3 regions of the Candidatus Thiodiazotropha sp. AKAK3 genome follow, and region 2 is predicted to be linked to each of the others. Evidence: predicted binding sites of a transcription regulator. Region 2 holds the regulator's gene; each other region holds the start of a gene.

Region 1 (7,843 bases), on a different contig from region 2:
GCACAGGGCGTACAAATTGTGCTTCTGAGGCACCCCAACGCATTCGTTTGGGGATTGGCAACTTGTTGAGCGCTTGAGTGGCAATATCAGGTAACAGCTCTTCAGCTGATTTACCTTTTGTGGCCAATTTGTAGGTCAACCACTCGCCTTTATCTGTTTTAAGTCGCTGCAGTTGATCCACGGTTGTCTGGCAGGATCTGGCAAAACCTTCTGCAGCCTTGGTTGGATTACCTGCGTCATCAAATGCAGCTTTAATAGCCGGACCACGTCTCTCCATTTCACTGTCGGGCTGGAGTAGTGAGCATTCACTTACTAGCAGGGCCAGGCGTCTCGGTGAGGCAAAACTTTCAACTTTTCCATGTTCTAAATTTGCCTGATTGAGACCAGCTATAAAGGTCTCAGTAAAAGATTGACTCAGGCGTTTCAGTGCTTTGGGAGGAAGCTCTTCTGTACCTAGTTCGAATAACAGGTCTGCTTGATCAGCCATTAGCAGCCTCCTGGGACGATTTGAGCATGGGAAAACCGAGTCGTTCTCGAGCATCGTAGTAGGCTTGGGCTACCGCCCGTGCCAAGGCGCGAACACGCAGGATATAGCGCTGGCGTTCGGTGACAGAAATTGCATGACGTGCATCGAGCAGATTGAATGTGTGTGAAGCTTGAAGCACCTGCTCATAGGCAGGCAGGGGCAGACCCGCTTCTATCAGTTTTTGTGAGACAGATTCACACTGGTCAAATTGAGCAAACAGATAGTCCACATCGGCATGTTCAAAATTGTAGGTAGATTGTTCAACCTCATTTTGATGAAACACATCGCCATAGGTCACGATGCCTTGAGGACCTTCAGTCCATACAAGATCATATACGCTCTCGACCCCCTGCAGATACATGGCAATTCGTTCCAGACCATAGGTGATCTCACCAGTAACAGGGCGGCAATCGAGTCCACCGACCTGTTGGAAATAGGTAAACTGGGTGACCTCCATGCCATTCAGCCAAACTTCCCATCCTAGTCCCCAGGCTCCGAGGGTTGGAGATTCCCAATTATCCTCTACGAAGCGGATATCATGCACATTGAGATCGAGCCCCAACATCTGCAAAGAACCCAGGTAGAGTTGCTGTATATTCTTTGGTGATGGCTTCATCACAACCTGGTACTGATAGTAGTGCTGCAGCCTGTTTGGATTTTCACCATAGCGACCATCTGTTGGACGACGTGAGGGCTGGACATAGGCAGCGTTCCAGGGTTCAGGCCCTATTGAGCGTAGAAATGTTGCGGTATGGAAGGTGCCAGCACCCATTTCCATATCGTAGGGTTGCAGAATGATGCACCCCTGGTCTGCCCAATATTCCTGAAGCGCGAATATCAGTTCCTGAAAAGTTTTTATGTTTCGCTGATTTGGTTCTGAAGCTCGAGTCACAACGAGGCCCCGTTGATGTGGATGAAAACGGCGTAAGTATAACGATGCCGCCTTACAATGGCTAACTTACGGGCGGTTATGCTGGTTTAAGCCACATTTTAAAGGAAGAATTGAGGGGGATCTGAGAATGGATATAGGGTTCCAGAGGCTATTTAGAGGTAATCCCCGGTCTGTTAAAACTCAGTGGGCTGTCGGAACATTACAAAATATACCGCAAGTCCCACCAGGTTTAACCGGAGATTACCATTATCAGTCACTCTACTTAGAGTGAAAGAGCACCTTTCATCAAAGACATAACAGTGTCACCGCCTTGTGTTTGAAGAAAGTCGAGAACGATGGGCATAAATTTTCCGACCATATCTGAATCCATACCCAGATTACCGAATGATGAGGCGAGGTTAGCCAGATTTCCTGCTGAGCTGTTATCCCCAAGCATTGAAGCAACAGCACCAACTGCGCCAGACTCTTTACCTGAAGACTGGGCGCCGGACATCATCTCTTCAATACCGGGTACAACAGAAGCTATTTGCGAAAAATCTCCTTCTGAAAGATTGCTCTGAGCCATTTTAAACAGGGAGCCTGCGCCACCTGAGGCCTGTTCCGTACTAACCCCAAGCTGACTGGTGAGTGCTGACAACAGATCATTTGCGAAGACCGTGGCGGTGGAAAAAAGCAGTGAGATTGCAAAAAGCGTACGTGCGAAATTTTTCATTATTCCTTCCTCAGGTTTATATTCATGTATGGGCATTATATTCGCAAAAAGGGTTTTGTAGTTTCCCTGAATTGTAAAAGGGTGTTGCAGATTGAGAGCGTAAATGGGGTATTTAGCCAATTTTACGCTAGCCTTTGCCCATCCTATGCCAGGACGATTCAGGGTATAATTGCCATTTTGGCTAATGATGATATCTCATGAGTGAGCAAAGAAAGGCTGTTGCACTGATTTCCGGGGGGCTGGACTCGCTTTTAGCTGCCCGCGTCATTCAAGAGCAGGGTATACATGTTGAAGGCATTAACTTCTTTACCGGTTTCTGTGTAGAGGGGCACACTCATGCCATTCGTAAAAAGGATCAGAACAAGGCTAAGCGCAATAATGCCCTTTGGGTCGCTGAACAGCTGGGTATGAAGTTGCACATTGAAGATATCGTTGAAGATTACAAACAAGTTCTGACTAAGCCAAAGCATGGTTATGGCGCCAATCTAAACCCCTGTCTCGACTGTAAGGTCTTCATGGTTCGCAAAGCCCATGAGTGGATTCAGAAGAGAGGCTTCGATTTCATTATTACCGGAGAGGTAATTGGTCAGCGTCCGATGTCACAGCGAAAAGAGACCATGCCGATCATTTCCGATGAGTCTGGCGCCAATGATCTTTTGTTGCGGCCTCTCTGCGCAAAAAATCTGCCGGAGACTCTGCCTGAACGTGAAGGCTGGGTGGATCGTGAGCAGCTGTTCGATTTCTCAGGTCGCAGCCGTAAACCTCAAATGGCACTTGCCGCCAGTTTTGGTTTTGAGGACTATGCACAACCTGCAGGTGGCTGCTGTTTTCTTACCGATGAGCAGTATGCTGTCAAATTGAAAGATCTATGGCAGGCCCGCGGCAGTCGTGAGTATGAGATGGATGATATTATGTTGTTGAAGGTCGGTAGACATCTGCGTCCATCTCCTCACTATAAAGTGATCATTGCTCGTGAAGAGGGAGAAGCGAATTTTCTGCAAGGGTACAGAAAAAGCTTTCCACACATCAAGACAACCAGTCACGGCGGCCCACTGGCGCTTATAGATGGCGAGATATCTGATACGGATGTTGAGTTGATCGGTAGGCTGGTTGCCCGCTACAGTCAGGGTAGAGATGCTGATCAAGTGATTTTGGAGTTTACCAATAAAAGCGGTGACTCCCGTGATATACATTCAGTACCCCTGAAACCCCATGAGATACCCAAAGAGTGGCTGATTTGAATCGTCATCAGATTGATTGCCGGCGAATGCTCTGTCCAATGCCGGTTATCAAGGTGCAGAATGCGGTCGAGTCGTTGCCGGTTGGGGCGCTTGTAGAAGCTGTCTGTACCGATCCTGGTGCTTTGAACGATATTCCTGCCTGGTCAAGGATCAACGGTCACCGGGTAGTGGAGACGCGAACAGATGATGGTGAGTATATTGTGGTAGTTGAGGTTGTGGGCGAGTAGATATCATGAAAAGTGATCAACGCTATGAAATGAGCCGCAAGGCAGCGATTGTGGGAGCCATCACAAACAGCGTGTTGGCGCTATTGAAAATACTCTTCGGTTGGTTGGGTCACTCACAATCATTGATCGCTGATGGCATTCACTCTCTCTCTGATTTGCTGACGGATGCCCTGGTGCTGTTCACGGCACGTCATGCAAATGAGGAACCGGATGAAGAGCACCCTTATGGACATGGGCGATTCGAGACGGTTGGCACCTTAGTACTCGGCGGTTTCCTGATCACTGTTGGGGTTGGCATTGTCTGGGATGCTGTATTTCGCCTCTTCTCTCCTGAAGAACTACTGGTACCGGAAACCCTGACACTCTATGTGGCGGCGTTCTCCATCCTGGCGAATGAAGCCCTCTTCTTCTACACCCGTTATCTGGCAAATCTCATCAATTCAGATCTGTTGCGGGCAAACGCCTGGCACCATCGCAGTGATTCAGTATCCTCCATTGTGGTTCTGGTTGGTATCGGAGGCACCATCCTTGGCCTGCCCTATCTGGACGCAATTGCAGCTGTACTGGTTGGCTTGATGGTAGTGAAAATCGGTTGGGAACTCGGCTGGCAGGCACTACATGAACTAGCAGATGCCGGGCTTGAGGAAGAGTCACTAGAAGAGATACGCAAGGTCATTGGCAGCGTTTCCGGGGTGAACAATGTACATATGTTGCGTACCAGGAAGCTGGGCGGGCATGCACTTGCTGATGTCCATGTGCAGGTTGATCCCTGGTTGAGCGTTTCCGAGGGGCATAGAATTGCAGAAGTTGTTCAGTATGGATTGATTGATGGTGTCGATGTTTTGGAGGATGTTACTGTCCACATCGATCCCGAAGATGATGAGGCCGGACCCTCGTGTGCAAAATTGCCATTGCGAGAAGAAGCAGAAAAATTACTACTCTCCCACTGGTCTGAGATGGCCTGTTTCGATGAGCGGATGCGCATAGTGCTGCACTACCTGTCAGGAAAAATTGATGTGGATATCTATCTACCGAGCCACTGTTTCAAGTCAAGTGAAAGTGCGAGTGAACTGAAATCCGATTATCAAAAGGCCATTGAAGGATCTGAACTGTTCAGAACGGTTCAGGTCTGGTTTGGTTAGCACTAATCTGGTGCATTGATAATATTGGACGCACTACAATTGTGCGTCGTTCCAGGTTTGTACTTTTTTTCTAATTCATAGCTAGCAGGAAGCCAATCTAAGGACCCGTATCAGTTTTCTTTTTTGTATATAATAACCTATTAATTTCGCAGAATATTTCTATTGCTTAGGCTTAGCAGCCAAAGGTGAGTATTTCGCTATCATTATCAGTTTTTACCCATGGCATGATTCATGCTCTAATGCGTATTCCAAAGCGTCTGGTATAGTTGCCTGGCCGCCAAAGCTAATGAGTAGCTGATACTTGCTCAGCATTGTGTAAACCAAAACTCTTGGAGAATGAGATGGCCTCGAAAGCCCTTAAGATGATCAAAGACAATGACGTGAAATTCGTTGATCTCCGCTTTACCGATACTCGCGGTAAGGAGCAGCACGTTACTCTGCCAGTCAGTGAGATCAACGAAGAACTGTTCACTGATGGCAAGATGTTCGATGGTTCATCCATCTCGGGCTGGAAAGGTATTAATGAGTCGGACATGATTCTGATGCCTGAGGATGCCACTGCAGTCATCGATCCTTTCGCTGACGAGAATACGGTGAACATTCGCTGTGATATTCTTGAGCCTGCCACCATGCAGGGCTACGAGCGTGATCCTCGTTCTGTTGCCAAGCGTGCAGAAGCCTATCTGGCATCAACAGGAATTGCTGATGCTGCATTCTTTGGACCAGAGCCAGAATTCTTCGTGCTCGACGATGTTCGCTGGAGCGTCGATATGAGTGGTTCCATGGTGAAGATCGACTCTGAAGAGGCTGAGTGGAACTCTGAGCGTGTCTATGAAGATGGTAATATCGGTCATCGTCCCGGCGTCAAAGGCGGTTACTTTCCAGTACCCCCAGTAGATTCACTGCACGACCTGCGTGGTGCCATGTGCCTCGCCATGGAAGAGATGGGCGTACCTGTTGAAGTTCACCATCACGAAGTTGCTACTGCCGGTCAATGTGAGATCGGTACCCGTTTCAGTACCCTTGTAGAGAGAGCTGACTGGGTTCAGATACAGAAATACTGTACCTGGAATGTTGCCCACGCCTACGGCAAAACCGCGACCTTCATGCCTAAGCCAATCGTTGGTGACAACGGCTCTGGTATGCATGTGCATCAATCCCTATCTAAAGGTGGAGAGAACGTATTTGCAGGTGATCAGTATGGTGGCCTGTCTGAAACTGCGCTCTACTATATCGGCGGCATCATCAAGCATGCCCGCGCTCTGAACGCTTTCACCAATGCTTCTACCAACTCTTACAAGCGTCTGGTTCCAGGTTTTGAAGCACCAGTAATGCTGGCTTACTCCGCACGTAACCGCTCTGCTTCAATCCGTATTCCATGGGTATCAAGCCCTAAGGGTCGCCGTGTTGAGGTTCGTTTCCCTGATCCAACAGCCAACCCCTACCTGGCTTTCGCAGCCATGATGATGGCTGGCCTGGACGGTATCCAGAACAAGATCCATCCTGGCGATGCAATGGACAAGGATCTGTATGATCTGCCAGCTGAAGAGGCTGCAAGCATTCCAACAGTTTGTCATAGCCTTGATATGGCTCTGGAAGCACTCGATGCAGATCGTGACTTCCTCACAGCTGGTGGCGTTTTCACTGATGACCTGATCAATGGCTATATTGATCTGAAGATGGAAGAAGTGACCACCATGCGTATGACCACACATCCTGCTGAATTTGATATGTATTACAGCCTCTGATATTACAATCCGGGTTGATGTGTAGTTAAAACGCCCCCCTTCATCGGGGGGCGTTTTTTTTGCGAACTTCGTCGCTTGTTAGTTTTGCTCTGAATGTCTATGCTTGGCACTATGCGTATCGTAATCATATTAGTTATTCTTCTGCTTTCTCAGCCGCTTATGGCCAGAGATGTCTATAAATGGGTTACTGAGGATGGAGAGGTCGTCTACTCTGAATCCTATCAACCGGGCGCAGAGAAGATCCGTGTGAGTGATGAAAAGAGAAAATCATCCCTGAATGTGGAAAATCTGGATAAAGAGTCCGAAGCTGCGGCTACTGGTGAATATACCAATTTCGACATTGTTCAGCCGGGCAATGATGAGACCATACGCAGTGCCGAAGGATCGGTTTCCGTTGGTCTTTCCATCTCTCCTCCTCTGCGAAGCGGTCACATCATTCATCTCTATGTGGATGGTAGAAAACTTGACTCTGATATCACAACCTCGCAGCTGGTTTTGCAGCAGCTCAGTCGGGGCACACATACCCTTAATGCTGAGATCCTCGATGCAGAGGGTAATAAGATGAAAGAGACTGGCAGTACCACCTTCCATCTTCGCCAAGCTGAAGTTGAGTAATACCTCTTCCCTGTTTTACGGTTGCTTTAGAGCTGCTGATTACTCACGCGTCTACAGCTGGGTCAACCAGTAGCTCATGATGCGCCGATCTCCCCTTTTCCTCTGGTAAAAGCCAGCAACACTTTTGACCTCTCCAATTAAGCCCCAGTCCCATTTTCAGTTAAATTCAAACAGTCAATGTGATCGATGCACTATAATAGTGCAATAGACCTGCTTTGCTCACTATAACAAAGAGAAAGTTATGGGCATTCAAGTTCAGTTGGTTGATCGGTAGTTCATGAAACGCCATTGAAATACCTGAAGCTGCGCCTTTTAGTTAGGTTAGCTGCAAAAAAATGGTTGATCACTCTCCTATCTCTATCGTTGGTGTACTTATTGCAGGTAGTTTGACATGAACCCACATCATCCAAATTCTCCGATGGAGCGCCGAGTGCTTGATAATTTGAGCACAGCCATTCTGCTCTTCGATCGTAAATTTAATCTGCTCTTCATCAACTCATCAGCTGAGATGTTGTTTGGTGTAAGTGCCAAGAAGATGGTTGGGAACCCAGCGGCTGAACTGATCTACTGCTCCAGTGGGATAGTGAGGAATAATTTAAACCGTTCACTGGAGACCGGACAGCCATTTACAGAGCGAGAACACCAGCTGCAACTGCAGAAGGGGCGGGAGATTACAGTGGATTGTACGGTAATTCCCTTACGCTCTGGACAGTTTGTGAACGAATTTCTTGTAGAAATAC
Region 2 (7,843 bases):
GAGTGATCTCCGGTACGCCTTGCTGTAAAAGGTAGGCATCACCAATTGCGACCTCGCGGGTCGTCTTGATACCGATGCCCTGACAGGAGAGCGTCATTGTTCCTCCCCAAACTTATTGTTGATGAGAACTATTAATGCCTCCATCGCCTGCTGTTCATCGTTGCCATCGATTTCGAGCTTCAATACAGAGCCTTTATTTGCTGCAAGCATCATCACACCCATAATGCTTTTACCATTAACCCGTTGACCATTTCGGTTCAAAAATACGTTACTGTCGTAACCATTGGCGCAGCTGACTAGCTTTGCTGCAGCACGGGCATGCAATCCAAGTTTGTTTACTATTTCTATCTCTTTTTCAAGCATGATTAATACTATTTTAGTGGGCTTTTACAGCAATGAATCCCATCCCTGCCACCACTGACGGCTTTTTCCGTTAGTGATTTAAGGTCGAGATCCTGATAATTGAGCGTACGAATCAACATCGGCAGATTAAGCCCTGATACCACGTTCACTCGATCTGACTCAGCCAGACTATAAGCAATATTGCTGGGTGTGGAGCCATACATATCGGTAAACACCAACACGCCATCCCCTTCATCAAGACTATCCACTGCTTTACGGGCCTGAGTTTTAATTTGATCAGGATTGCAGTCAGTCGACACAGTTAATGTTTCAACAGACAACAGCGCACCATTGAACATCTTATTTGCTGTCTCAAGCAGAGCATCACCAATTTGAGAATGGGTTATCAATAACAACCCAATGCTCATGACAACTCACGATGGCGAGACATGACTTGCAAACCTGCATCCTTAAAATGTCGATATAACTGTTCAACAACATACACAGAACGATGTTGCCCACCTGTACAACCGATAGCGATGGTTAAATAGCTGCGCCCATCTGCTTCGAAAGCGGGAATCCAACGGGATAGAAAGCTGATCAGGTCTGACACCATGAGGTTGGTCTCATTCTGAGCATTAAGATATTCAGCAACAGGCTGATCCAATCCGGTAAAGGTACGTAATTCAGTCTGCCAATAGGGGTTGGGTAAACACCGCACATCGAACAAATAGTCCACATCTCGAGGCAGCCCGTGCTTGAATCCGAAGGACTCAAACAGAATTGAAACCTGCCCATTCTCACCATCGATTCGATTACGAACCAGGTCTCGTAACTCATGTACGTTACTGTGAGTGGTATCTATTCTGAGATTCGCCGCTTCACTCAACGGCTGCAGAAGTTCTCGCTCATGTTGAATCGCCTCACTGAGGGAGCGTTGCTGGTTGCTCAAGGGATGTTTACGCCGGGTCTCGCTAAAACGCTTGATCAACGTATCCAGCTGGGCATCGAGAAACAACATATTGCAATTAATACCACGCTGACGAATGTTCTCCACCACTGCCGGCAGACTTGAGATCTGACTTGGTTGGCTGCGTGCATCAATACCTACTGCAGTTTTATTGAAGATCTCCTCAGGTTCACCGTTCAAATAATCGGATACTGAAACCAAAAGCGAGACCGGAAGATTATCAATGCAGTAGTACCCCATATCCTCCAGGGTATGCAGAGCAATGGTCTTTCCTGAGCCGGAGAGCCCTGTAACAATCTGAAGTTTTATCTCATTTGCCATTCTGTTCAGACTCTTGAAACTAGTGTTTTACCCGAATCCAGCTCGGTAACATCGCCAGATCGCAGGAGGTAATTACCTTTTTTGTAAACAAGTTAACAGGAATATCGACAAAGCAGATAGGGATACCTTGCCCAGCTGAGTTTACCCTCAGCATATTCATCCTGCACACATCAATGAGAGTAGGCTAAGCCTGATCTATATAGTTTTTCTGACGTTCGATAAAATCCTCGGTCGCGTTGTACCCATCCATCTTCAGCAGATGTTGTCGTACAGCCGTCTCCACCAGGATTGCCAGATTTCTACCTGCTGCAACAGGCAGGCTCGTCTGCGGCACCTCAACTCCCAGCAATGTTCGATGGGAATGACAACCTTCCAGGCGATCCATGTCATCTAATTTTTTATCATCAAAGTGCAGCAAATCGATTATTAAGTGTAGCTGCTTCTCTGGCTTTATAGCACTGTTACCAAAGATCGCACGCACATTAATCAGCCCCAATCCACGAACTTCGAGGAAGTCCTGCAGTACCTTGGGACAGCGACCGCTCAAGGTCTTACCGCCGGTTTTATAAAACTCTGTTGCATCATCAGCCACAAGACGATGCCCCCGCGAAATCAGAGCCAGGGCCAGCTCACTTTTTCCGATTGCCGGATCTCCACTAAGCAGTACACCCTTACCTAAAACTTCCATATAGACCCCATGTAACAACAGCGTCTCACCCACTGGAAGACTGAATTTCTCCAGCAGTCGATGGATTACATAGTTGTCACCTTTCGGGGTGAACATGAGTGCAGTTCTGTTCTTTTCTGCCAATTCAAGGCAGCTCTGTTGAGGCTTTAGACCATCAGTAAATATCAGCGCCAGAGGAGAGGTGGTAAAAAGCGCCCTCAGAGATTCCCGGTATTTTTCTTCACCGCTGCTCTGTAGATGTTTCTGCTCAGGAGGACCAATCACTTGAATTTGATTGGGTCGAATCAGATTCAGTGGTCCCACAGGTTGTTGACCGTGGGGCGACTCACTGTCCAACTCTATTGTTTTTTCATCACCATCACCATTCCAGCTCAGTGAAAGTTCGCTGGCAAATTCGTCGAAAAGATCGCGAATGGTGTAGTTGGTGGGCATTAAACTGACGTTATCGCCGCTTCTCGCTGCCGGATTAACTGAAACAGTTGCTGCGTTGTTTCCGCTTCACGCAGTGCCGAGCAGAATGGAGGGTCATCAAACATCCTGGCCAATTTTGCCAGTAGTTGCAGATGGGCTTCAGTTGCCTCCTCAGGAACCAGCATGGCAAAGGCAAGATCCACCGGTTGGCTGTCGATCGCATCAAAATCGACCCCTGAAGGCAGCTGAATAAATGCTGCGGTGGATTGTGTTATCTGTGACATTCGCGCATGGGGTAGCGCTATTCCTTTGCCCAGTCCAGTGCTGCCTAAACGTTCACGCTCAAGCAATGCATCAAACACAGTATCCTGTGTGAGACCAGGAGCAGAATTGGCCAATCTTTGGCCAAGCTGCTCCAGGACACGTTTTTTACTGGCTGCCTCCACACTGCAGCCGATCCGTTCCTCAAGCAGAAATCCGTCGGGAAACATGGAGACCTCGCCAGTTTTATCTATTCTGAACTACTGCTACTTACAGCGTACTTCGCGCCACTACCGGCACGGTGACTCTGCATCTTTTCTTTATGCTTTATGACTTGCCTATCCAGCTTATCGGTAAGCCCATCAATGGCCGCATACATATCTTCCTGTACTGCATCAGCGAATACGCTGGCACCGTTCACTTGCATGGTGGCCTCTGCCTTTTGCCTCAGCTTTTCTACGCTCAAGATGACATGTACATTGATTACATTATCAAAATGCCTCTCAAGACGTTCGAACTTATTATCTACATAGCTTTTCAAGGCATCGGTAACTTCCACATGATGACCGGTAACGCTTATCTGCATAATTTTCTCCTGTCTTAGATGAGTTGGCTCATCACTCTAACTGAGGCGGTGAAGTAACGCCGGGGCATTTTTACAGCAACTCATTCATGAATCCACTTTTATCTGAAACCGCTCCGGTTCAGTAAGCATATCAAGCATGAATGATAGCCACTCCGATAATTCACTTCACCTACATCAGTCGCTTACGCTCGTTCGATGGTGGGATACTCATCGACTCGCGGTATTTTGCCACCGTTCGGCGGGCCACTTTTATACCCTGTTCCGACAATATGGCGGCGATTTTGTTATCGCTGAGAGGTTTGTTTGTATTCTCTGCAGCAATCAATTTTTTTATCAGCGCACGTATAGCAGTGGAGGAGCACTCACCCCCTGCACTTGTGTTCACATGGCTGGAGAAGAAATATTTAAACTCCAGCGTACCCCTGGGGGTATGCATATACTTCTGGGTTGTCACCCTGGATATGGTCGACTCGTGCATCTCCAGAGCCTCAGCGATATCCCGTAAAACCAGTGGCTTCATAGCCTCTTCGCCATGTTCAAAAAAGCCCCGCTGATATTCAACAATCTTACTCGCCACACGCAGAATAGTCTCATTTCGACTCATCAGGCTTTTGATGAACCAACGCGCTTCCTGCAGGTGGTTTTTCAGGAAAGTATTGTCATCACTCTGATCCGCACGCTTGATCAGACTGGCATAGTCGTTGTTTACCCTTAGTTTAGGCGTAACCTCACCATTTAGCTCCACAACCCAGCGATTATTGCGCTTGCTGACGAATACATCAGGAATCACATACTGAGGCTCGCTTTTGGCGATCGCTGTGCCAGGGTGAGGATTGAGCGTCCTGATCAACTGCATGATAGCCATCAGGTCGTCCTGATCAACCTTCATTCGTCGCATGATCTGATTCTGATCCTGTGCAGAGAGCAAGTTGAAATGGTCGCGACAGAGTCTGATCGCCAAATCCAAATAGGGTGTTTTTTCAGGAAGTTGCCGAAGTTGAATTAGAAGGCAGTCCTGAGCACCCTGAGCACCAACCCCCGGAGGGTCGAAAGCCTGGATACGATGAAGTACTGCCTCTACATCCTCCAGAGTCATCTCCTCATCATTCAGGGAAACCAGGATCTCCTGGAGATCACCTTTGAAATATCCATCCTCATCAATACTGTCGATGAGGTTAGTGGCAATCAGAATATCCTGCTCAGTGAATGGGGTCAGTGTCATCTGCCAGACCAGGTGGTCATGCAAAGTGATCGCGCCACTGCGCTGAACCAGATAGTCATTGTCTGCAGATTCACTACCACTGCTCGATGGGGGAAGATAACTGTCGTATACGTCAGCCCATTCACTATCAACGGGCAGGTCTTCTGTGATCTGGCTACTGTCGGTCTGAATTTCCCGCTCGTTGTTGATATCGTTGGAGCTCAAAGACTCTTTATTGTCTGAACTCTGATCAGAGCTCTCTTGACTAGCTTCTTCTTTTTGAGTCTGCTGACTAAACTCCTCTTCACCCTCCAGCATGGGGTTTGTTTCAAGAACCTCCTGCACCTCCTGACTCAGGTCGAGCGCAGACAATTGCAACAGGCGTATTGCCTGCTGCAACTGAGGTGTCATTGTTAAATGTTGTCCGAGCCGGAGCTGTAGAGCCTGCTTCATAGCAGAGATATCTTTAAACCTGGTATGTTATTTGTATGTCTTTATATTCATTCTAGCTAATAAATGCCGTTCACGGAATAATTCTTGGTATTTGTTTCGTTTGAATATAATTCTGCCTCATACTTTAACCTTCATTTTGTCAGCTGACGAGTAGTCATCATCTCTACTCTTAAATCACATAATCCATGAAAAAACATAAACATAGCCTTACATAGTAAAATTTTCGCCCAGATAAACACTACGTACCTCCTGGTTATCGAGGATCTCCTCGGTGGTTCCTTCCGCCAATACCTTACCAGTATTAATGATGTAGGCTCTATCACAAATATCAAGAGTCTCTCTAACATTATGGTCGGTAATCAACACCCCAATCTTTAATTCTCTAAGATGTTGAATGATTCTTTTAATATCGATAACCGCAATTGGGTCGACACCTGCAAATGGCTCATCCAACAAAATGAATGCGGGCTCCATTGAAAGCGCACGGGCAATCTCCAGGCGGCGTCGCTCTCCACCTGAGAGGCTCATAGCCATACTCTCTCTCAAATGTTCGATACCGAACTCTTCCAAAAGCCGGTCACAATGCGCTCTTCTTGCTTGCGCGTCCAGATCCTTTCGATTTTCCAGTATCGCCAATATATTCTGCGCTGTATTGAGCCGCCTGAAAACAGAGGGCTCCTGGGCCAGATAACCAATACCCATGCTGGCGCGCTTATGCATTGCAAGATCAGTGAGCTCCTCTCCATCCAGGTAGATTCTACCCTGATCAGCCTGAACAAGGCCCACGATCATGTAGAAACTGGTGGTCTTTCCGGCACCATTTGGCCCTAACAGCCCAACAACCTCACCGCTATTCAGATTGAGCGAAACACCATCGACCACTTTACGCTTATGGTACTGCTTCTCAAGTGCATCTGCCCGCAACTGGCTCACGGTGCATCGCTCTTGGTCTGGGGTTCAATTACGACTTGAACCCGCTCTTTACCCTGAGCACTGCTACCCGCCTTCACCTGGGCACTGGTTCGATTGTAAACAATCCGGTCATTTCGAAAACTGTTACCGCCCTGCTCAAGCAGAGCATTGTCAATCAATACCATTTCATCACGATCAACATGAATTTCCATCCTTCGCGCCTGACCATGCACCTCTACCCCATCGACTTCCGGCAGCTGACTGAATCTAGTCGGTTCGCCTTCACTGATGATCCGCTCCGTCTTTCCCTGCCGACGATGAACCCAGAGGCGCTCAGCCCACAACTTCATACTACCCTGGGTGATCGTCACATTCCCCTCATAGAGGCTGATACCTGTCGACTCATCAATGGCTAGACTGTCCGCCTCAAGCTGCATTGGCTGATCCCGATCACTCTCCAAGGCCATAATCGGCATTGCGCCAAAACAGACAAGGCCATATACCAGGATTGACAGAATGCCCTTACTCGAACTCATAGTAGCCTCGTACCTGATGTAATAACTTCAAGCGAGATGGCTCAGTCAGCCATGCCTGCATGCCGACTGCTGATATTCGCTGCTGACCACTCTGAATTTCGACCGCCTCAGCCGTTGATGCATATGAGTCTTTTGATTTAAAAGTCAGATCTTCGGTCTCAATCAGATAAGGTGCGAAATCACCCTTTCCTTCACGCTCGATGATCACTCTGCCCGGAAGATAGAGTGTCTCTTGCTGATGGTCTGCCACACCCTGTTCTGCCTGCATCCTCCATGGCGGCGTATCGGCTCGGAAACGCCATACCACTGGCTTTAACAGCTCGGTAATACCACGCTTCTCATAATGTAACATTTTAGGGGTTTGTAATGTTTGCAGAAGCTCCCCATCCTCATTGTACTGTTTTACGCGTAGGTCCACGGCATAGGAATCAGGGATATCCCTAGCTACCTGTCGTTTCTGCATCTCAGGGCGCGTCAGTTCATTCACCCACCAGGCTAAACTCAGCACCAGGGCGAGCATCAAGGAGAGACCAAGCAGGCGTCTGTTCAAGCTAGACTTCCCACATATCCATAATCAACTGCGAACTCATGCTTCAAAGATAGTGATCCAAACTGGCTTGCAAGGTTCCTTGCGCTTCCATGATCATCTCACAAACATCCCTGCCAGCCCCATGTCCACCGCCATGAGGCGTTTGCCAGTGGGCGTGTTGAACCACAAAGGGGTGCGCATCCTGAACGGCGATGGCAAGCCCGACTCGACGCATGATAGGAAGATCCACAACATCATCCCCGACGTAAGCGACCTGCTCATCAGTAAGCCCCAGTTTATCTCTCAACTCTTCATACGCTGGAAGCTTCTCGAGTTTGCCCTGATAGACATGCTCAATACCCAGGTTTTCCATGCGCAACCTCACCACTTCAGAGGTCCGGCCAGTGATAATGCCAATCACCACACCGGTGAATTGCAACATTTTCATCCCATGTCCATCTCTGGAATTAAAGGACTTGTACTCTTGACCATCATCACCGAAAAAAAGAGCGCCATCCGTCAATACCCCATCAACATCAAATATCAAGAGTTTGACTGCTTTTGCTTTATTATAAATATCCTGCATTTTGCCCCCCTGTCTAGTATTTCATATCGTTTGACAATGTTACCGTG
Region 3 (7,843 bases), on a different contig from region 2:
TGAAGGCGCCGTCGCTCTGCTGCAATACCTGAATATCGACCAACTCAGAAAGCTCGTTGACCAACTGATCGCGCTTATCCATCAGATCGTTGGGAGTACTGCCGTAAGCGATCTTAATATCCTCGTTGATCTCGGCAATACCCTGGGCAATTCGATTGATCTCACCAATATTGAATCCGATCTGGTTATTCATCTGGTTGCGCATACTTTCGAACTGTTGATCGAAATAGTGGAAGCGATCGGCCATTGTCTCCGCCTCGCTCAACACCAGCTGGCGTGCAGAGATAGAGCTAGGATCGTCAGCCATACCCTGCATGGCATCGAAAAAATTCTGGATCACAGGCTGCAGACCTGAATCTGCATTGGCGACGATGTCATCCAGCTGTTTTGCGCCGTTGAAATAGGCCTGCAACTCAGAGGCCACAGAGGCGCTGGCACGCATCTGGCCAGCGATGAAAGAGTCATACTGACGTTGGACTTCAGTGGCCTGGACACCGCTGCCGATATAACCCACAGCGCTCTGAAAAGGTAACCGAGTGGCAAAATCAATCCGCTGACGGCTGTAACCATCAGTATTAACGTTGGCAATATTATGGCCAGTGGTATCCAAGGCAAGCCGAGTGGCGACCAACCCGGAGACACCGATGGATTGTAAGCTCATCTTAGTCGCCTCCTAATTCGCTATATCGGCTGTTGTGCCGAACTCTTGAAATGGTCGAGTGCTGCCTGCATTTCAGGCCCCTGCATCACCCGGAGTATTTTGTTCGCATATTCCGGATCGGTGGCGTAACCGGCATCCTGCAGAGCCCTGAAATAGGATTCGCTATCCTGAGTATTACTCAAGGCCTCTGAGTATCGGGGATTCTGTTTAAGGAAGGCCACATAGTCCTGAAAGCTCTCATCGAAAGAGCTATAACTGCGGAAGTTCTCACGTCTGCGGACTGCTATATCCTCTTGATACTCCAATGTCTCCTTTCGTACCTGATCACCATCCCAGCGTTGATCCGCCTTGATACCAAAAAGGTTATGGCTGTTGTTGCCATTCGCTGACTGCATCACATGACCACCCCACCCTGTCTCCAGGGCAGCCTGGGCCAGCAGTGCCTCAGGGGGCAGACCCAGCTCTTCTGCTGCCTGTTCGGCGCAAGACCAGAGTCTGGTAACAAAATCTTCCGGGGAGTCGATCTTTTGAGTCGTCTGTTCAACGTCTTCAGATGGTTTGACTGGCGCTACATTTGTACCATGACGACGGGCCAGAGTGGCTGGATTTTGCCAGTAGCTTTCCAAGCCTGAGAGTTCCTGCTGTTGCACCTGAGGCGCCGCACCCAGCTGACTCCGCAACATAGGGAGCATCCCCAGACCCCGCTGCTCAGAGAGGTGAACTGCCAGCTGCTGGTCATACATATCCTGGGCAAATTTAGTCTGCTGACTGTCGAGCAGACCACCACCAAAACTGGCCTGGCGCATCTGCTTGACCATCATCTGAACAAATACGGATTCAAACTGACGTGCAACCTTTTCAGCACTTGCACCCTGATCATCCCTGGCCTGGCGTTTCAGATCCGCCAGACCGGAGAAATCGTGATACATGGAGGGTGCAACACTGTTCATCAGATCACCAGCAACTCAGCACGCAGTGCCCCCGCCTCTTTCAGTGCTTCAAGAATTGCCACCAGATCACTCGGTGCAGCTCCGACCTGATTGACAGCCCGAACCACCTCATCCAGAGAAGCACCGGGATTGAAGAGAAACATGTGGTTTGAGCCCTCTTCGGTAATGGTAACCTGACTTTGAGGAACAACTTCGGTATTGCCGCCACGAGAAAATGGCGCAGGTTGAGAAACTGCGGGATCTTCGCTGATGCTGACCACCAGGTTGCCATGGGAGACGGCAGCAGGATAGACCCGAACCTGATTATTGATGACTACCGTACCGGTGCGGGAGTTGATAATCACCTTCGCGGAGGCAACCCCAGGTTTGACTTCCAACTCTTCGAGCATGGAGATAAAGGTTACTTTCTGACCTGGATCGAGCGGCGCATTTACGCGGATAGAAGTTGAATCGACCGCCTTTGCTGTGCCTGGGCCGATGGTCAGATTGATCGACTCAGCAACACGCATTGCTGTAGTGAAATCACCATCATTAAGATTCAGGGTTAACATCGGCGCCTTATTGAAGGCATTTGGCACTTCCCGCTCGACAGTTGCACCATTCGGAATACGACCGGCACTGGGTATGTTTACGGTTAGTTTTGAACCGTCCTGTCCCTCTGCGCTCAATCCACCCACCACCAGGTTACCCTGAGCCAGGGCGTAGTTGTTTCCATCTGCACCTTTCAATGGTGTCATTAACAGAGTGCCACCACGCAGACTCTTCGCATTACCCAGAGAAGAGACGGTAATATCAAGCTTCTGTCCAACCTTACTAAAGGGGGGAAGATCACCATGAACAATTACTGCTGCGACGTTTTTAGGCTTGATATTGACCCCATCAGGTATCTGCACACCCAATTGAGAAAGCAGATTCTTCAGGCTGTTGATGGTATAGGGAGAGTCGGTATCTTTATCACCGGTTCCATTCAGCCCTACTACCAGACCATAACCAATAAGCTGGTTGTTACGCACACCCTGGATAGAGGCCAGATCCTTGATTCGCTCTGCCAACAGCGGCTGAACTGTAATCAGCATGATGGTTATAACCAGCAGGGATTGTTTCAAGAGCGTTTTCATCTCAGATACCTCAGAAGGGAGAGAGCACACTGTTAAAGAAGCGTGATAACCAGCCCATGGAGTTTGCGTCAGCCAGTGCGCCTTCGCCTTTATAGGTGATTGTCGGATCGGCAATACGGGTTGAGTTAACGGTATTGCTTGGGGTTATGTCGCTTGGGCGAACAATGCCGGAGAGCCTGACATACTCTGTACCCTGATTGATACCGATACGCTTTTCACCACGAACATAGAGATTGCGGTTAGGCAACACCTCGATAACCGATACGGTGATACTGCCACTCAAAGCATTACTTTGAGATGCGCTGCCGTCACCAGAGAAATCATTGGCTGCGGAGAGGTCGAATCCCAGATTGACATCCTTATTATTGGCAATAGGCATAAAACCGGGAACATTGAACTGCATCGCCTGACCAAACAGCACAGGATTGGTCATACTGGTGCTGGAACTTTTGGCGGTTGTTGTTGAAGCGGACTTGTTTGCCTGAGTGCTCTCAACCAGTTGTACGGTAAGCAGATCCCCTACCCGGCGAGCACGCCTGTCTTCGAACCAGGCCTGTTCATAGCCTGACTGGTAGATCGCCCCGTTACCGGTGGGTGCCTGTGGCGGTACAACAGGTCGGATCGGTGCATAAGCGGCATCTCTGACCGGGTTGCTGTTCTGGCAACCGACCATAACCAACATCAGTAGAACCAGCCAAGATATTTTATGCAGTCTGCCCATCAGCCTGGTATCCCGTTAAAGTTGCTGATTGACGTAGGAGAGCATTTCGTCAGTGGTGGAGATAGCCTTGGAGTTCATCTCGTAGGCCCGCTGTGTCTCGATCATATTCACCAGCTCTTCCACAACATTCACATTCGAGCTCTCTAACGCCCCCTGAATCAAAGTACCGGTACTGTCACTACCAGGTATCGCAGTGTTGACCCCACCACTGGCATTGGTCTCTCGAAAGAGGTTATCGCCAATAGGCTCAAGTCCCTGGGGATTAACAAAGTAACCCAACTCGATCTGTCCAATCTGGGTCGGTGTGCTGTTACCGGAAACCAGAGCCGAGACCACACCATCTGAACCAACAGTCAAACTGGTGGCATTGCTCGGTACAGTCATTGCGGGCTGAAGCTCATAGCCGTTGGGGGTAACGATATTTCCGTCTGCTGTCAGACTGAATGTACCATCCCGGCTATAGACCACATTCCCGTCCGGATGCAGCACCTGAAAATAGCCTTTACCTTGAATCGCCACATCCAAAGAGTTACCGGTCTGAACGATGTTGCCCTGACTGTGCTCTTTTTGTGATGCGACAACTCGTACCCCGGTACCTACCATAAGACCGGATGGCAACTCAGTATTCTCGGATGATTGAGCACCCACCTGTCTCAGGTTCTGATAAATCAGATCGTTGAAGACAGCCCGGTCACGTTTGAAGCCAGTAGTGTTGACGTTAGCGAGGTTGTTGGAGATAACAGACATATTGGTCTGTTGTGCATCCAATCCGGTTTTAGCGATCCAGAGTGCCGGGTACATAGTCTCTTCCTCGTAGCAATATAATCATCTATTCAATAGTTAAGCTGCAATTTACCTGCCAACATCAACTCATGTTCATCAGACTGGCAGAAGCGTTATCCATCTCTTCCGCCGTCTTCATCATCTTCACCTGCATTTCGAATTTTCGCGAAAGCTCAATCATATTCACCAGGGCATCTGCGACGTTCACATTACTGCTCTCAATGTGCCCAGAGACCAGCTGTGTCGCGGCATCAGCGTCTGCCTCACCACCCTCTTGCAGATGCAGCAGACCATCTTCACCCTTATAAAGCGCATCCCCCGGAGGATTGACCATCTTGATACGATCAACTATGGCCAATGCCTCGGGAGTTGAGCCTTCGGGAAGAATGGTGATAGTACCGTCCGGCGCAATCTCCAGACGCTCAAAAGGCGGCAAGGCAAGCGGTCCACTGTTGCCGATCACCGGCAAACCCTGGCCGTTGGTGACCAGGCCGTTGGCATCCACTTTCAGATCACCCCGGCGGCTATAGGCCTCAGAGCCATCCGCTGCCTGAACTGCGAAATAACCCTTGCCATTAACGGCCACATCCAGCGGATTACCCGTTGAGTGCAGACTGCCCTTGTCAAAATTGATGTCCGGACGCTCGTCCAGGGCATAGACCCGAGTGGGATAACCGGCGCCAAACACAGGCATACTGCGGAATTGGTTGAGATCTTCCATAAATCCTGGCGTGTTCACATTGGCCAGGTTATTGGAATTACTCGCCTGGGCCATCAATGTCTCTTTTGCTCCGCTCATGGCGACGTATAGCATGCGATCCATGGGTTGGCTCCTCTCTTAAAATCGTCACTTACTTGTCTATGACAGTAACAATGCAATAAGCGAACCAATCAGTGATAATGGAGACATTATCGATTAAGCGGCAAAACAATGGCTAAAAGTACAAATAACCAGAAACCCTCTGAAGAGACCAGGAACGAGGCCATGCAGATCGCCCGAGCCACCCAGCGTCCCGGTCAAACCAAGGAGCAGACCAAGCTGATTGCCAGCGGCATACAAAAAGGTATTGATCAGTATAAAAAGCAGCACAAAGCCAAGCTGCGGGAGATGGATAAGCGAAAGAAAAAAGAGCAGAAAAGCAATCAGGCTCCAGAGAATCAATCAGAACAGCCAGTGACACCAATAACAGAGCAGAAACCGGTCAACTGGCTCCCTTGGATATTACTGATACTCTCCTGGATTGGTTTTGGCATCTATCTCACCCTTTTTTCGAAATAACAAAGCTACCCTCATGTTACCAACCAGACCAAAATATCACCCACAGGTAGGGTGGGGCCATGCCCCACCAAAAAAGGTTAATTAATCTGGATCCCGAATGAAACAGAGACAATTTCATACCACTGCCATAAAGATGCAACCTCACCACCGTTAAAAGTATTAACGCCTCCAACTATGGTGAATAGCAGATCAACCTGCGACCGCCCTACAGATTCATTCTGAGTATAGTCAACAGCACTATTGCCTAGCTGCTCATCAACTGGTTTCGATCAAGTTGGGCATGGTGCGGCAGGGCCGCACCCTACATCGCTTGTGTGGTGTAACGTATAAACTGTACCAATCAGAGGATTTCAGCCTGCCGGTTGCTTCAGCTTCCACTCGGCAGACCGTTCCATTTACCCCGTTTGAACCATCGCATTGATCACATCATTCCAGGCCAAAGCAAGATTGGTACGGTTATAGCCACCCCCACCCAATGCAATAAAACGGCCTTCACATAGTTCGTTGGCAACTTCGCATAATCTTTTCGCAGCATAAGCATGAGCCGCTGGTGTAAAAGCCATATGGGTGATGGGATCACCCTCAATACTGTCTGCACCTGCCTGGAGGATGATCAACTCAGGTCTACCCTTACGCACAAAATCCTCAACTGCAGGCCAGACTTTGTAGAACAGGTCGTCATCGGCAAATGGTGGCATCGGGATATTGAGTTTGCTACCTTTTGCCTTGCCCTTCCCCGTCTCTTCAACTGCACCAGTGCCTGGATAAAGAAAGCGACCATCTTCATGGATATCGGCATAGATCAGATCCGGGTCTGATTCAAAGGCATAGAAGACGCCATCACCATGATGGGCGTCGATATCGACATAAGCTATTCGCTTGATTCCCTGGTTCAGTCTAAGATTCTCAATCAATACACCGGCATCATTGAAGACGCAGAATCCGGCAGCTTCGTCCCGTCTGGCATGGTGCAGACCTGCAATGGGGACAAATACCTTGGGATGCTCACCGGATAGCATTCCTTGTATACCTTCCAACACTGAACCAACCACTGTACATGCCGCCTCGTAAACCCCTTCGAAGGCAGGTGTATCGCCCTGGTCCAGATAACCGCTGCCAGTGACTGACTGTTTTTTCACCCGGTCTATATAAGACTCGGTATGAAATGCCAGCAGCGGTCTATCACTGCACTGTTGTGGGGTAGCAATGGTTACCTCTTTATCCAGTCCCCGTTTTACTGTCTCTTTCCAAAACGCATGGATACGATCCGGGCCAAAGGGGTGCCCATCACCAAAACCATATCGACCGAGTGAGTCGCCGAAATAGAGGGTTACCGGTTTTTCGACCATGAGTTCCAATTCACACTCTTATCAGGAAAGTAGTTAATGATAGTGTGGTGTAGAAACTGAGTATCAGCAAGAGTGATCGACACACAAAAAGGATGTTAGGCTTAGCCTATATCTTGCATCCAATATAAGGCCAGATTCTGAACTAATCATATACCAGTTCACTGCTGCTCCATTAACTTTCAATCTTCTCAGAACAACTCTGAAAGCCCCTCTCCCTTTACGGGAGAGGGGTTGGGGAGAGGGTGTACGCGAAGCGTTACATGTGGTTGAAAAAAAACCGCACTGATCGTTCATATTTATCTTGCTGATTGTTGGGGAAAATAGGGTATTCATTCTCCCCCGGCCCCTCTCTCCACCTATTTAAGATACTGATGACTTGTAAGTTTTTTCTAGCCGTCCCCCTCTGCTTTATGATGCTTTTTCATGTCTCTATTCTCAATCAACAATAGAAACCAACAGCAATGAATCAGTTACAACCGTAATAGTTAAAGTAATAGGACAGCTGTGATACGAGTTATGAATAATTTTGTGGTTATAAATCGCTGCTTGAAGCGGATAAAATTGAAAGGGAGATGTTATTGCTGCGTATTCAATAGCCTGATCAAGTCAGTAGAATTTTAATTGGTTCTCTCGAAGGTGCGGCTGGACCGCACCCTGAGAGTTTTAAGGCCTGCTAACACTAATCGAAGACTATCTTATATTGATTACAGTCTGAGTCACAGCATCAGCGGTGGTGATGACCTGGGCATTCGCCTGAAAGTTACGTTGTGCCGTTATCAGATTAACCAATTGCTTGGCCAAATCAACGTTGGAGTTCTCCAGCGCACCTGATTGGATTAACCCGAAACTACCAGTACCAGGCTCACCAATCTGAACATCACCCGAGGCAAAGGATTCAGACCAGCTGGTATCACCAATCTGACGGAGACCCTGGTTATTGGTAAACCGCGCCAAAGCAATCTTTCCCAGTGGCTCCGATTGG

What was found. Region 2 encodes sigma-54, which starts transcription at its own class of promoters, with help from an activator protein. Its sites were predicted from a motif close to TGGCANGNTNCNTGCTT; they were not measured.
Region 1: glnA (glutamate--ammonia ligase) is a predicted target of sigma-54. The motif match lies at 4,961-4,977, and genes of this name have one in related genera.
Region 3: AC4IE7_RS00040 (flagellar basal body rod protein FlgF) is a predicted target of sigma-54. The motif match lies at 5,107-5,123, and genes of this name have one in related genera.

Annotation. Positions count from the first base shown of each region.
Region 1 covers NZ_JBSYOQ010000059.1:114,742-122,584, forward strand. Annotated here, with positions in the region: gene glyS (glycine--tRNA ligase subunit beta) at 1-487, opposite strand, end outside; gene glyQ (glycine--tRNA ligase subunit alpha) at 480-1,418, opposite strand; gene AC4IE7_RS15085 (DUF2780 domain-containing protein) at 1,681-2,130, opposite strand; gene AC4IE7_RS15090 (tRNA (5-methylaminomethyl-2-thiouridylate)-methyltransferase) at 2,328-3,371, shown strand; gene AC4IE7_RS15095 (sulfurtransferase TusA family protein) at 3,359-3,598, shown strand; gene AC4IE7_RS15100 (cation diffusion facilitator family transporter) at 3,604-4,740, shown strand; gene glnA (glutamate--ammonia ligase) at 5,082-6,488, shown strand; gene AC4IE7_RS15110 (DUF4124 domain-containing protein) at 6,600-7,103, shown strand; gene glnL (nitrogen regulation protein NR(II)) at 7,522-7,843, shown strand, end outside.
Region 2 covers NZ_JBSYOQ010000024.1:49,915-57,757, reverse strand. Annotated here, with positions in the region: gene ptsP (phosphoenolpyruvate--protein phosphotransferase) at 1-97, opposite strand, end outside; gene AC4IE7_RS04125 (HPr family phosphocarrier protein) at 94-363, opposite strand; gene AC4IE7_RS04120 (PTS sugar transporter subunit IIA) at 372-770, opposite strand; gene rapZ (RNase adapter RapZ) at 767-1,633, opposite strand; gene hprK (HPr(Ser) kinase/phosphatase) at 1,818-2,753, opposite strand; gene ptsN (PTS IIA-like nitrogen regulatory protein PtsN) at 2,753-3,223, opposite strand; gene hpf (ribosome hibernation-promoting factor, HPF/YfiA family) at 3,244-3,579, opposite strand; gene AC4IE7_RS04095 (RNA polymerase factor sigma-54) at 3,749-5,233, opposite strand; gene lptB (LPS export ABC transporter ATP-binding protein) at 5,441-6,166, opposite strand; gene lptA (lipopolysaccharide transport periplasmic protein LptA) at 6,163-6,681, opposite strand; gene lptC (LPS export ABC transporter periplasmic protein LptC) at 6,668-7,231, opposite strand; gene kdsC (3-deoxy-manno-octulosonate-8-phosphatase KdsC) at 7,275-7,796, opposite strand.
Region 3 covers NZ_JBSYOQ010000001.1:2,875-10,717, forward strand. Annotated here, with positions in the region: gene flgK (flagellar hook-associated protein FlgK) at 1-661, opposite strand, end outside; gene flgJ (flagellar assembly peptidoglycan hydrolase FlgJ) at 682-1,611, opposite strand; gene AC4IE7_RS00025 (flagellar basal body P-ring protein FlgI) at 1,611-2,729, opposite strand; gene flgH (flagellar basal body L-ring protein FlgH) at 2,740-3,450, opposite strand; gene flgG (flagellar basal-body rod protein FlgG) at 3,466-4,251, opposite strand; gene AC4IE7_RS00040 (flagellar basal body rod protein FlgF) at 4,316-5,056, opposite strand; gene AC4IE7_RS00045 (DUF2956 domain-containing protein) at 5,165-5,512, shown strand; gene AC4IE7_RS00050 (acetoin utilization protein AcuC) at 5,908-6,861, opposite strand; gene flgE (flagellar hook protein FlgE) at 7,552-7,843, opposite strand, start outside.